Regions from separate parts of the Massilia sp. TSP1-1-2 genome, predicted to be linked through region 1. Evidence: predicted binding sites of a transcription regulator. Region 1 holds the regulator's gene; the other holds the start of a gene.
The links. The regulator FNR, encoded in region 1, switches genes on or off when oxygen is low (the NO sensors DNR and NnrR bind a similar motif). The targets are predictions, from matches to a motif close to TTGATNNNNATCAA.
Positions count from the first base shown of each region.

Region 2: ACP7BV_RS22160 (CehA/McbA family metallohydrolase) is a predicted target of FNR. The motif match lies at 1,788-1,801, and genes of this name have one in related genera.

Region 1 covers NZ_JAFCTU010000021.1:78,320-81,560, reverse strand. Annotated here, with positions in the region: gene ACP7BV_RS17930 (hypothetical protein) at 1-119, opposite strand, end outside; gene ACP7BV_RS17925 (DEAD/DEAH box helicase) at 172-1,425, shown strand; gene fnr (fumarate/nitrate reduction transcriptional regulator Fnr) at 1,450-2,211, shown strand; gene ACP7BV_RS17915 (hypothetical protein) at 2,370-2,591, opposite strand; gene ACP7BV_RS17910 (FixH family protein) at 2,600-3,133, opposite strand; gene ccoG (cytochrome c oxidase accessory protein CcoG) at 3,148-3,241, opposite strand, start outside.
Region 2 covers NZ_JAFCTU010000033.1:34,580-37,820, reverse strand. Annotated here, with positions in the region: gene ACP7BV_RS22160 (CehA/McbA family metallohydrolase) at 1-1,682, opposite strand, end outside; gene ACP7BV_RS22155 (GH36-type glycosyl hydrolase domain-containing protein) at 1,974-3,241, opposite strand, start outside.

The DNA of each region.
Region 1 (3,241 bases):
TGATGCAGATGGGCCAGACTAATTTCCGGTGATGAGACATCGCTCCCCACATTGCCTTGAGCCGAAGGCTGGCAATGCAGCGTCGCGGCCGCGCTGGCCCACCTTTGTGGGACGGACACGGGCGGACAGGCTAAACTGTCGGCTCCATTCCCAACGCTGCAAGGTTTGCCCATGTCGTTTGCTTCCCTCGGTCTGATCGACCCGCTCATGCGCACGCTCGATGCGCTGGGCTACACGAGCGCCACGCCGGTGCAGGCACAGGCGATCGGCCCGATCCTGGCCGGGCGCGACGTAATGGCCGCAGCCCAGACCGGGACCGGCAAGACCGCCGGTTTCGCCCTCCCGCTGCTGCAGCGCCTGACCATGGAAGGCGGCCAGGTGGGCAGCAACGCGGTGCGCGTGCTGGTGCTGGTGCCCACGCGCGAATTGGCCGAGCAAGTGCACGACAGTTTCAAGGAATATGGCGCCGGCCTGCCGCTGCGCACCCATGTCGCTTACGGCGGCGTGAGCATCAATCCGCAAATGATGAAGCTACGCAAAGGGCTCGACGTACTGGTGGCCACGCCCGGGCGCCTGCTCGACCTGTACCGCCAGAATGCGGTCAAGTTCGACCAGTTGCAAACCTTGGTGCTCGACGAGGCCGACCGCATGCTCGACCTGGGCTTTTCGCGCGAACTGAATGACATTTTTTCCGCCCTGCCCGCCAAGCGCCAGACCCTGTTGTTTTCGGCCACGTTTTCCGACGAGATCCGCGCGCTGGCCGGCAAGCTCTTGAACAACCCTTTGAGCATTGAAGTTAGCGCGCGCAACAGCACGGTGCAGCGGATTCGGCAGTGGGTGGTGCCGGTCGATAAAAAACGCAAGCCCGAGCTGTTCTTGCATTTGTTGCACAAGCTGCGCTGGGGCCAGGTGCTGGTGTTCGTCAAGACGCGCAAGGGTGTCGACCAACTGGTCGACACCCTGGCGGCAAATGGCGTGGCGGCCGACGCGATTCACGGCGACAAGGCGCAGCCGGCGCGCCTGCGGGCGCTGGAGCGTTTCAAGGCGGGCCAGTGCAAGATACTGGTGGCAACCGACGTCGCCGCGCGCGGGCTGGACATCGACGACTTGCCGCAAGTGGTCAATTTCGACTTACCCACCGTGGCCGAAGACTATATCCACCGCACCGGCCGCACCGGCCGCGCGGGCAATGCGGGCCAGGCGGTGTCGCTGGTATGCGCCGATGAGGTGGACTTGCTCGCCGCCATTGAAATGTTCACGCGGCAAACCCTGGAACGCATCGAAGAGCCCGGCTTTTCGCCCGAGCACCGGGTGCCGCTGACCGATACGGCAGGCCAGGTCGTCAAGAAGCCGAAGAAGGCGAAAAAGGCCAAGGTGACGGGCGATGTTTTGCACGTGGATGTCCGCTTTTTAAAAACCCGATAAGCTGCGATGAAGTATGATGCCTGAATGAATCAACCGAATCCCCCTGCAGCTGTATTAAATATCAACGTCTTGAAAGCAAGCTGCGCAGGATGCAGCATGCACCAATTATGCCTTCCCATGGGGCTCGACGAGGGCGAACTGAGTCGGCTGGACCAGATCATTGGCAAGCGCAGCCGCATTTTGCGCGACGAGCGCCTGTACCAAATGGATCAGCCTTTTCGCAGTTTGTACGCGATTCGCTTCGGCCATTTCAAGACTTACCAGGTCAATGCGGCCGGAGAACAACAGATTACGGGTTTTCAGATGGCCGGCGAATTGCTGGGGATGGACGCCATCAGCGGCGACCGCCACCATTGCGACGCAGTGGCGCTCGAGGATAGCGAAGTGTGCGAGATTCCGTTCACCCGCCTTGAAGACTTGTTCGGCCAGGTGCCGACGCTGCTGCGTCATTTTCACCGCATCATGAGCCAGGAAATCACGCGTGAACAAAACGTCATGCTATTGCTGGGCAATATGCGCGCCGAGCAGCGTTTTGCGGTGTTTCTGGTCAATTTGTCGTCGCGCTACGCGGCGCGCGGGTATTCGCCGACCAGCTTTCAGTTGCGCATGTCGCGTGAAGATATTGGCAATTATCTGGGCTTGACCATTGAAAGCATCAGTCGATTGCTGTCGCGCTTCAAAAAGCAGGGCTGGTTAAAGGTCGACAAGCGCGAAGTGACGCTGCTCGACCCGGTGATGCTCAAGGCGATGGCCGCCGGTACCGCGCAGTGCAGCCCGATGGCCTGAGTCAGGCTACCCGTAACAGTCCCCCCACATCGTCGTCGCGCACGCGACGGACCCATGGAACATTGGCTCAGTTGAACCGTTCCATTGCCGCCAATCGTCGCCCCCGCGTTCACGCGCCAGCCGTCGTTGGTCACTTGGGCCCCATGGGACCCAACGACTCAAAACGGCGCCTTTCCATCGTCCGGCACCACGATCAAATACCCCGTCAGCAAGCCGGCCAGCGTGCAAAACGTCCAGAAGAAGAAAAACCCGATGCTGTAGACCGCCATCGGCGCCAGCGACGACAGCGCTTCCGGCTCGACCCACGAGAAGAAAAAGCCTTCAGCGAGCGCCGCGGCCAGGAACGATGGCCACAGCACCGCCATCGCCAGGCGCTTCATGCCCTGCCTCATGGCGCAATGGCCGCATCGGCGTCGATCGTCATCGACTGCTGGGCCGGAAATTGCCATTCGGCAGCCAGGCGCCAGTCGCGCTTGCCCCCTTCCACATTCACCTGCCAGCGCGCCTGCTCCAGCGCCGGCAGCGGCGCCGAAAAACGCCCCTGCGCATCCGGATACACGGCGAGCAAAATGTCTTTTTCAGGCAACGTCGAATGCGCCAGTCCGATCCTGAACGGGGTCGTAACCGGCCGCCCAAAGCTGGTCAATTCGCCCTGCATCGCATGCGCGCCGGCGTTGTAGTGCAGCGCCACCGACAGGCGCTGGGCGCTGGCCACGCGGTCGCGCCGCAAGTCCTGGTTGATCGCCTTGCCCTGCTTGTAATAGTCGTCGACCACCATCGCGTCCTGGCGCGTATAGGCCAGGTAACCGGTGTAGCCGCCGGCCACCAGGACCACGGCCGGCCCGAGCATCAGCAGCCATGGCCAGCGCTGGGCATACCATGGCGGCGCCGTGCGCAGCCTGGGTTGGGAAGCAGTTTGCATGCGGTTCTCCTTCATTATCTCGGTACGATAAATACGGCTTTTTCGGTGACCTTGAGCGAGGGCTGGTCGATCGCGCTCAATTCGAACATGATCGCATGCGAGCCGCCC
Region 2 (3,241 bases), on a different contig from region 1:
CCGTCCGACTGGGTGACCTTGGCGTAGTAATAGTGTTCGCCATTGGCCGGGGTGATGGTGGTGCTTGCCGTGCTCGACACTTCGGTCGGCGTACCATTGCGGCCCGGCACGCCCTCGATGATGGAGACCGTCGACACGGTCTGGCCGGCGGTATTGGCATAGTTGGCCACTAGGTTCAGCGCGCCGCTGTTGGCAAAGCGCTCGCCCATGACGTGGCCGTTGGCGGTGAGCACCAGTTGCGAATTCTTGTCCATCGAGGCGAACACGCGGCGCGCCTTGACGGCGGCGACAAAGCTATCCTGGGTCAGCGGGGTGCCGGTGGGAATCAGGATACCAGTGCGGTTGGTGTACGACGCACCCCAGTTGGCGCAGTGATTGTCCTGGTTGGTCGAAAACGCAACGTGAAAGCCCGATTCGAGCGCCTTTTGGCAGGCAGCTTCAAAATTGCTGCGGCCGGTTTCCGTTTCGGTGGTATTGACCGAGAACGCCGACGTATTGAGCACTTCGCACAGCGCCATGGCCTGGTCGCCATCGGCGGAATAGCCGAGCGGCACGCCGCCCACGAGGAACTGGCCGCTGGTTGACGGATGGTTGAACTGGCCGACATAGCCGCGCTGGCGCATCATTGTATACAGGCCGGCGTAGTCGGTCTTTTCGGTCAGGATGTCGGCAATCAGCTGGCCGCTGCTGTTGTATTCCCAGCCCAGCAAATCGCTCGAATTGAAGATATTCAGGTGGCCGCCGTTGTTGATCACGCCCCATTCCATACCGTACACGGCCAGAAAGTTGGGGTTGGCGGCATTGAAGTCCGCCGCCGCCGTCAGGCCCGACTGGTAGAGCGCCTTGGCGGTGGCCGGGTTGGCGGAGGTATTGGTGCCGGACGAACCATCGAACATGTGGTTGTGCTCGGACGTCATCAACATGTCCAGACCGCGGCCCTTGGCGTAGGCAAACGCGTCGCTCGGGCCGAACGGGGCCGACAGCGGCGCTTGCGAACCGGAACAGGAGCCGACAGGGCCGCCGCCATCGCTGTGGTTGGTCTGACTGTGCAGGTTGGCAAGATACACGGTGTACGGCAACGAACCGGTGGCCGGAGCCATCGTCTGGACCGACAACTGGTCTTGCGTCTTGGCGGCGGTGCGCGCCGGCTTGCTGGTGTTCAAAGCCTGAAAGGCGGGCATGGCCGGGGCAGCGGTCTTGCCGACCGACAGTTCCCAGGTTTGCTCGATGACGTCGGCGCCACCGGCAGCCAGCGCGGCATCGATGCCTGCGGCCGACTTGTCGGCCTTGCCGGCAAGCGGCGCGTCGTTGGCTACGGCTTGCATGCGGACCTGATAGGTACCGTCCGGGTTGCTGATCGGGTCGGCACGGCCATTCCATTTGACATCGACCTTGACGGCATTCTTGAACAGGCGCTGCACGCCATTCCAGCGCTGCACCACGTGGCCGTTGGGGCCGACCAGCTCGACGCGCCAGCTGATGTCTTGCGCGGTGGTGACGTACGGATAGTCGAATTCCAGCGTGAAGGCGCGCGCTTCGTTCTGCGCGGCAGCTTTGTAAGGCACATGCAAGGTTGCTTCAAATTCACGGTGATCGAGTTCGGATGCGAATGCGGCGTTTCCGGCCGTCAGTGCAAGAAAAATGGCAAGGTGAGGCAAGAGCTTTTTGGTGTTCTGACGCATTGAATTTCCTCGAGGACGTTTATGAAACAACACTGTTATTGTCCCAACTATGCATGACGGGAATATGACCTACAAATTCGATTAAGCTTTCTTATTAATATGTAATTGATATAAGTTAAACAAAGCTGAACGTTACTTTCTGCCGGGGAATTTCCCTGCTGGGGAGCAGGATCTGAATATCCCATTTGCACGCAAATCTGCTCGCGGAAATTCATCAAATAAATTTGCGGGGGTGTGGCGGATATGATGAAAATGTCCATTACTGGACATTTTCATCAAGATTTGACGGTTTTAAACAGTTGGCCGGCGCACCTGCAGCGCGACCTGGTGGGTCCGTTCATCGTCCTGCATGACGATCACCATGCCTGCCTGGGCCACGCCATCGATCAGCATGGCGTCGGTATCGCCCGCCGTGACCGTGATCGCATACACCGAGCGGCGGTAGCGGTAGTCCAGCTTGAAGCCCGGCCAGTCGGCCGGCAGCTGCGGCGCCAGCGTCAGGCGCTCTGCGGCCAGGCTTACGCCCAGCAGCGACTCGATCATCAGGCGATACATCCAGCCCGAGGAACCGGTGTACCAGGTCCAGCCGCCGCGCCCGATGTGGGGCGACACTGCATACACGTCGGCCGCCACCACGTACGGTTCCACCTTGTACAGGGCGCAATCGCGCGGGTTCAAGCCGTGGTTGACCGGATTGATCATGCGCAGCAGTTCCCAGGCGCGCTCGGTGTCGCCCATCTTGGCAAACGCCATGGCCGTCCAGATGGCAGCATGCGTGTACTGGCCGCCGTTCTCGCGCACGCCGGGCACGTAGCCGCGGATGTAGCCGGGATTGAGCACGCCGTCGTCAAACGGCGGATCGAGCAGTTGCACCAGGCCGTAGTCGCGCTTGACCAGGCGCGCGTCGACCGCGGCCATGGCTTGCGCGGTGCGCACCTTGTCGGCCGCGCCCGAGATTACGCCCCAGCTTTGCGAGATCGAATCGATCTGACATTCATCGTTGGTGTGGGACCCAAGCGGCGTGCCGTCGTCAAAATACGCGCGCCGGTACCACTGGCCGTCCCACGCATGCGCTTCGACGTTGGCGGCCAGCTTGACCGCTTCTGCGCGGCAGGTGGCAGCAAACGCATGGTCGCCGTGCACCACGGCCACTTCGGAAAAACGCTGCAGCACTTCGTAGAGGAAGAAGGCCAGCCACACGCTTTCGCCCTTGCCTTCGTTGCCGACGCGGTCCATGCCGTCGTTCCAGTCGCAGGTGCCGATCAAGGGCAAGCCATGCTCGCCAAAGCGCAGGCCGCGCTTGATGGCGCGCACGCAGTGCTCGTACAGGTCGCCGGTCTGGCCTGAGCGGTGCGGCATGTCGTAATACGACTCTTCTTCCTGGTTCAGCATGCGCCCTTCAAGGAACGGGGCCGGCTCGGTGAGTACGCTGCGGTCCCCCGTGCCGATGACGTAGCGGTGGGTTGCCAGCGGCAGCCACAAAAAGTCGTCGGAGCAGTGGGTGCGCACGCCGCGGTCCTGCGGCGGGTGCCACCAGTGCTGCACGTCGCCTTCCACGA